Regions from separate parts of the Corynebacterium sp. 22-2729 genome, predicted to be linked through region 1. Evidence: predicted binding sites of a transcription regulator. Region 1 holds the regulator's gene; the other holds the start of a gene.
What was found. The regulator LexA, encoded in region 1, represses DNA repair genes until DNA is damaged. The targets are predictions, from matches to a motif close to CGAACANNTGTTCG.

Region 1 (3,409 bases):
GGTGAACAAGATCGATACCGCGGACCCACTGGTGCTCGCCGAACTACGTCACCGAGTGCCGGATGCCGTCTTTGTGTCGGCGAAAACAGGTGAAGGGATTGCCGAGCTGGAGGCTCAGCTGGAGTTGTTCCTGAATTCCCTGGATTCCCATGTCACGTTGCACGTGCCTTTTGACCGCGGCGATATCGTGGCCAAAGTCCACGAACTGGGAACGGTAATTGCAGAGGACTATGACGCAGAGGGAACGAAACTAGAGGTTCGTTTGCCGAATGTAGTGGCAGGGGAGTTGCAGGAGTTCAGAGCCGCAGACTAGCTGCCAAAGCTGACGTCGATACCGAGATTGCGCAGCTCGGAAACGTAGGGCTGCGGGGCGTCCTCGTCGGTCACGACGGCACTGATGTCCTGGATAGTTGCGAAGCTCACCAGATAGTCCAGGCCAAACTTCGTGGAATCGCACAGAGCGACTACGCGGTCGGAGTTTGCCACCATAGAGCGCTTGATTGCTCCTTCTTGGGCATCGGGAGTGGATAGCCCATGATCGATAGTAAGGGCATTGGTTCCAATGAATGCAACATCGGCATGGAGGACGCCGAGGGCGCGGGTGGCAAGGTCGCCAACGACGGCCTGAGACAGGGCGCGGACGTGCCCACCGATTAGTTGGACATCGCAACGGGGGGATTCCGCCAATGTGGTGGCAATAAAGAAAGAGTTCGTGACGATATTGAGCTTCGGTGCCATCAGCTTGGGATCGTTTGTGGCATTGGCTTCGGCGATGGCCTCGGCAAAGACGCCCGTGGTGGTACCTGCATCGATGAAGATGGTGCTGCCTGTTTCCGGAAGGAGCTTTACTGCAGCTTGGGCGATTGACCGCTTGGCTCCGAGAGATGCCTTTGAACGTGTGGCAAGAGTGGTGAAGTCTGTACGGAAATCCTGCGCCGGAACCGCTCCGCCGTGGATGCGGAAGAGCTCACCGCCGTCAGAGAGAATCGCGAGGTCGCGGCGAATTGTTTCCGCGGTGACGCCGAACTTCTCCGCCAGTTCATTCACAGTAACCCTGCCGTGAATGGCGGTGAGGGAGGCTATTTGACGGCGCCGTTCTGCTGATTCCATAGGCGCTACTTTAGTGCCAAGCGGGTCGGAGACGGCGGCGTCAGAACCAATAGGGGGGAGTTAAATCTTGCGCAGAACCGCTGCGACCTTACCTAGGATGGTTGCTTCCTCGGCAGGGATAGGTTCGAACAGGGGGTTGTGGGGGATAAGCCACAGTCCGTCGGCATCCTTTTGGAACTCCTTTACGGTGGCCTCACCGTCGATCATGGCGGCGACAAAATCGCCGAACTCGGCGACGGCCTGGGAGCGAACCACGACCCAGTCTCCGTTGAAGATGCCGGCATCATGCATAGACTCGCCCACGACCTGCAACAAGAAGAGCTCTCCGTTACCTACCAACTCCTGTGGTAGTGGGAAGTGAGCCTCAACATTTTGCTCTGCAAGGATCGGGGCGCCAGCGGCGATCTGCCCCACAACCGGGACGTAGGTGGCCTCTGGCATGAGCTCTCCCTCGTCGGAAGTCGGGGGCGGAGTAGCTGCTTGCGGCGTGGGTTTAGTCTGGGCCGGGAGTTGCACGCCGTCGAAGGAGCGCACATCAACCGCGCGAGGTCGCTTGCCATCGCGGCGTAGATGTCCGCGCTTCTCCAGCTGGGTGAGATGATAAGAAACCGATGACGTCGAGTGCAGTCCTACAGCATCGGCAATTTCGCGAATACTTGGCGGGTAACCGCGGATGACCGTCGAATCGCGAATGACTTCGAGAATGCGGCGCTGGCGAGTGCTTAGGGCTGGCTTCTTGCCGTCCTTCTGAGCTTGCTTCTCCGCACGCTTGTCAGCCTCGGACTTCGGAGGACGCCCAAGCTTAGGGCGAGGGGAAGGGCTTTCGGTGGGTTGGTCGGTGGACACGGTTATACCTCATTCCGGCGGGGTCTCTTTATCGGTATTTCGCGATCTGCATCCACACTACCCGAAATAGAACGCATTTCTAGTATATGTGTTCGAAAAAGTTTAGATTTGTCTAGACATGTTCGAACATGCGTGCTAAATTTTGTGCTGTGTTCGAGATTCGAACAGATGATCTAGAAACCAGAATTTTTGAAGTTCCCTGTCGGGCGTGAATGGTTCACTAGGGCAACAGCCAAGGGAATAAGACGTAGGCGCTAAGGCGCTTTGCTGATTGGCCTTACGTCGCATTGTAAAGGAGTAGCCACATGACCACCTCGATCATTCGTCCCGCAACTACTGTCCAGTCTGCATCGCATGTCCGTGTGCTTCCTGATGATCGGGTTGCGCCACTTCGTAGGCCTCAAGTTCTTAAGCCTAATTGGGAAGCACTGGATTCTAGGGGTAATTCGAACACCTTTGGGTATTCTTCTGCACCTGTTGCGCGTTCGATTCCGCGCCGCAAGATGGATCGCATCTCCGGCGCAAACGAATGCCTGTTCGACAATCAAATGGGATGGGTAGATAGAGTTCGCGCACGAACGGAGCGAATCATTCACTCGCCTGGTGGAACCGCGGTCTCCCTTGGAGTGATGTCCACGCTGCTTGGGTTTGCGCCTCTTCTCATCCCATAGTTCAGCTTCTGTGTCGGGGGAGGGGCGACTAAGCTGAGAAGGGTGTTGTGCCCCTCCTGTAGCTCAGATTCATCCCGCGTTGTTGATTCGCGATCCATTGAGATGGGTGTTTCTATCCGACGTCGTCGCGAATGCAGTCAATGCCAGACCCGCTTCACCACTATTGAAAGGTCTGTTCTGTTGGTAGTGAAGCGCAATGGAGTGACCGAGGAATTCAGTAGAGAAAAAGTTATCAAGGGCGTGCGTCGGGCATGTCAGGGGCGCGACGTCTCCGACGACGCATTAAAGCGTCTGGCACACGAAGTGGAACAAGCCGTTCGAGTGACACATGGCTCCCAAGTACCCGCAAACCAGATCGGCCTGGCGATCTTGGATCCACTCCGAACCTTGGACGAGGTGGCTTATCTGCGTTTCGCCTCCGTGTATAAGTCTTTTAATTGTGCCGAAGACTTCGAGCAGGAAATCGAATCGCTGCGTGCCCACCGCCAGTCTCTAGCCCAGCATCCTGAAGAGTCTGAAGGCGACGACAGCTAACGGATCTTCTCCAATTTCTTACGGATACGCTGCAGGGATACCGAATGCGCTGTGCCTAGGTTCTGCGCAAAGAGGCTGACTCGAAACTCCTCGATCATCCAGCGCACCTCCTTGATCTGTGGGGAGACAGCCCTCGCCGTTGGGAGCCGCTTCTTCGTCTTTTCCAAGAGATCAAAAGCCTCTTGAACCTCTTCGTCCAGATCCTCTTCCTTGTCTGGATCCGTCTTCATCATTTCCAATCGGGCGCG
Region 2 (3,409 bases), on a different contig from region 1:
ACATGCGCTACACAACCGGCAACTACGAGGCATGCACCCCACCCCTAGAGATCGAAAATGCCAGCGTGCTGGATAGGTTGTACTGACTCAAACTCGATGCCCCAACAATTCCCACATCGCGCCACGGTAAATCCCCGAAGAAGTAGAAGTCCCCTGACTCAAGGGTGAAACTAGCCCCAGCCGCAAACTAAAAACCACCGTCCTCCCGGCTGGGAGGCGGTGGTTTTCTTGTTCCGCAACGCTTTAACGCTCAAAGCGACGGCGGAAACTATCTTCCATCCGATCGCCGAGCCCGCCACCGGACGTTCCCTTCAGGGCACGTGCCTTGCGGGGCTTTCCCGCCTTGGAGCGCTTGATAGCTGCAGCCTCCGGATCCTCATTCGGCTGGAAAGCCAGCAAGCCACCACCGAACATGATCAAAAATCCGAGGACACTTAGAGCCACGAACCACAGCGACAGTTGAGAGGCTGCAATCCCACCAACCATCACCGTGAGCCCGAGAACAATGAGCGCGATAGAACGGATGTTGAAGTTCATTGTCCGCTTGCCATTGGTGGAAGCCTGCTTCGCCAGGCGCGGATCCTCAGCAATCAGCGCCTGTTCGATCTCCGCGAGCATCCTCTGCTCTTGCTCTGATAGAGCCATCGCGACCTCCCAATTCTTTGCGGCTACTTCTTCCAACGGACAACCCGCAGAAAAAGTTTCCAGCCCGGGTGCGCTCCACCCGTGTTTACCCCACCCACCCTACATCAACCTGCGGTTTTCAAACAATGATGTGCATTGTTTGAGGAGCTCTAGGCCACCTTTGGTAGGTAATCCACCGCCGCTCGCGCTAGGTCTACTAGATCGCAAGCATCGCGGTAAATCACGCCCCGGGAATCCGCAGGTATTCCCTGGCTAAGCCCCAAGCCAGCCCGGCTCGCCACTCGGGCATGCGCTTCAAAGGTTTCAGCCCAATCTTCAAGATCCGGGCGAAGCACCCTCAGCTTTGCCCACGCGCTCCCGGAAGGGCGACGCTTCCGCGAGGCCATCTCCCATTCAATCAACGCCCCTGCCGCCCTCAGCCCGGCGCGGTAGGCATATACGATCGCCTCTGGCTCGCGCAGTTCCGCTCGCGACAGTGCCAGCTGTCGCTCTGCCTCGTCCAGGAACCCCCTCGCGCCCAGGGAGCGACTGTACCTAGCCCGGGCTCCAATCTGCTTTTCCTGTACGGCCATCATTCTCATCCCCTAGTTTGCTCAGTCGCTGTTCTATGCAAGTTTTGGGTCTCACATTAGAAAGTTCCCTGGACACCACCCAGCCCCAAGCCGACAATAATCGAACACATGTCTTATTGTCTATTTTTGAGTTCATTCCGCCAGAAGGTGGCACTATTGTTTCCATGCCCCAGGACACGTACGCCCAACCAACTTCCGACGATTCCTCCCTGCGCGTATCCATCACCCCTGTCAACAACCGCCAGTTCATTGCGCGGCTCGACGAGCTCATCGACATTCACCTCGCCGCAATGAACTACCCCAAAGAGACCCATCCACAGCGCAAATCCCTGTGGTTCTACAACGCCTCCCAGCCGGACTTCACCTGCACCATGGCGCTCCTACACCACGCTGACGAAGCTCCAGACCCAGACAATTCACGCCAGCGTTGCATCGGAATCGGCTTCACCTTTCGCGGTTCCCCGCAAACATGGTGGTATCGGCAGGTCGCACGCGGCCTGGTTCTTAACGGATACTCCCGCACAGAGGTGTCCCGCATACTGCATACCTACGCAGAGCTCTCCGAGATACATGTCCTGCCCCCAGCGCAGGGTGAGGGCGTCGGCACCAAAATCCTCAACGACCTCCTCCAGCGAACGCCGCAGAGTACAGTGATGCTCTCCACTCCGGAGGTAGAAGGTGAAGCAAATGCCGCCTGGCAGCTTTATCGCCGAGCCGGGTTCACCGATGTGCTGCGAAACTTCAAGTTCCCTGCAGATCCGCGACCATTCGGCATCCTGCAGCGAACGTGCAACTAACTCACCAATAGCTCACCAATACAGGGCCACTGCTGGGCATCTAGCGACTCCACTACCGAGGTGCCTAGCGAACCATGTCGTGCCCAAGCCCCTGCCCCCATGCTGGCGCCATTCCCAAATTGTGCAGAACCTCCTGAGTAGCCCGCACGTTATTCATCGTCATGAAGTGCAGATCTGGCACGCCTTCGGCAATCAGGCGCTCCGCCATCTCGGTGGTCACCTCAATGCCCACCTCGCGAATGGCATCACGGTTAGCCACCTCATCTCCTGCAGCGGCATCGAGTAGACGCTTCTCCAATTCCGGTGGCAGGGCAGCACCCGCCAGCTCCATTTGGCGCCGCACGCTACGCAGCGACGTAATCGGCATAAGCCCTGGGATGATCGGCTTCTGCCCATGTTCCGGGTCCGCCTTGGCTAACCGGTCACGCAGACGCAGGTAATGGTCCACATCAAAGAACATCTGTGTAATGGAATACTGTGCCCCGGCGCGAAGTTTCGCCAAGGTGTATTCGGTATCTTGCTCTAGCGATCCGGTGCGGTAGTGACCTTCCGGGAAGCTGGCGATGCCGATGTCAAAGTCCGCACATTCGGGCATCTCACGAATCATGTCGATCAACTCGCTGGCGTAATTTAGACCACCCGGTGTAGCCACCCATTCAGCGTTAGGGTCGCCCGGCGGGTCGCCGCGCAGAGCTAGCAGATTGGTCAGCCCCAGCGATGCATAGGTGCGCAGCATCTCCCGCAGCTCTTCCTGTGTGTGCTGCACCAGCGTCATATGCACCAGAGTGGTCAGCGGCTTGGTGCCCAGTCGCTCGGCAACGCGCAGAGTGCGCTCGCGGGTGCTTCCGCCGGCGCCGTAGGTCACGGATACGAAGCTCACACCGAGATCGTGGAAAGCTTCCGCTGCATTCCAGAGCCGCTCCTCGGCAGCGTCATCGCGCGGCGGCATGAACTCGACAGAGAACGGTACACGCCCCGGCGTATGGAGGGAAAGTGACTGGGATACGGCAACCTGCCTGCGGATACTAGCCATACCCAAAGATCATATAGACAGAGCTGTCCATTTCAAGACATTGGCAATAATTCGCCGAAATTCGATACTCGCTCACCCCCACGCCCCGCCATACAAGCGTTCTTCGCACTTGACGCCCAACCGCTTAGAATGGAAAACCATGAGTACCGATGAGCAGGCAGCACACCCCTGGCGCCTCGATTCCCCACTGTCCGCGGTCAAAGCCGCCGTCGATGCCCAGCTAGTTGAGCATTTGAACCACTCGCACGAGGAGTTTTCTCATATCAATCCCCTCGTCAGTGGTGCCATCACGGTACTTCGTGACTTTATCGTCAACGGTGGTAAGCGCGTGCGTCCGACTTTCGCCTGGGCAGGTATCCGCG

Region 2: the regulator LexA is predicted to act here: its motif matches at 1,319-1,332, upstream of ACUY2T_RS07430 (SAV_6107 family HEPN domain-containing protein).

Annotation. Positions count from the first base shown of each region.
Region 1 is NZ_JBRBCA010000010.1:65,336-68,744, forward strand. Features, by position in the region: gene hflX (GTPase HflX) at 1-313, shown strand, start outside; gene ACUY2T_RS08425 (DeoR/GlpR family DNA-binding transcription regulator) at 310-1,110, opposite strand; gene lexA (transcriptional repressor LexA) at 1,171-1,956, opposite strand; gene nrdR (transcriptional regulator NrdR) at 2,670-3,161, shown strand; gene hrpA (ATP-dependent RNA helicase HrpA) at 3,158-3,409, opposite strand, start outside.
Region 2 is NZ_JBRBCA010000008.1:108,143-111,551, forward strand. Features, by position in the region: gene ACUY2T_RS07425 (DUF3040 domain-containing protein) at 244-645, opposite strand; gene ACUY2T_RS07430 (SAV_6107 family HEPN domain-containing protein) at 795-1,220, opposite strand; gene ACUY2T_RS07435 (GNAT family N-acetyltransferase) at 1,382-2,014, shown strand; gene metF (methylenetetrahydrofolate reductase [NAD(P)H]) at 2,079-3,047, opposite strand; gene ACUY2T_RS07445 (polyprenyl synthetase family protein) at 3,187-3,409, shown strand, end outside.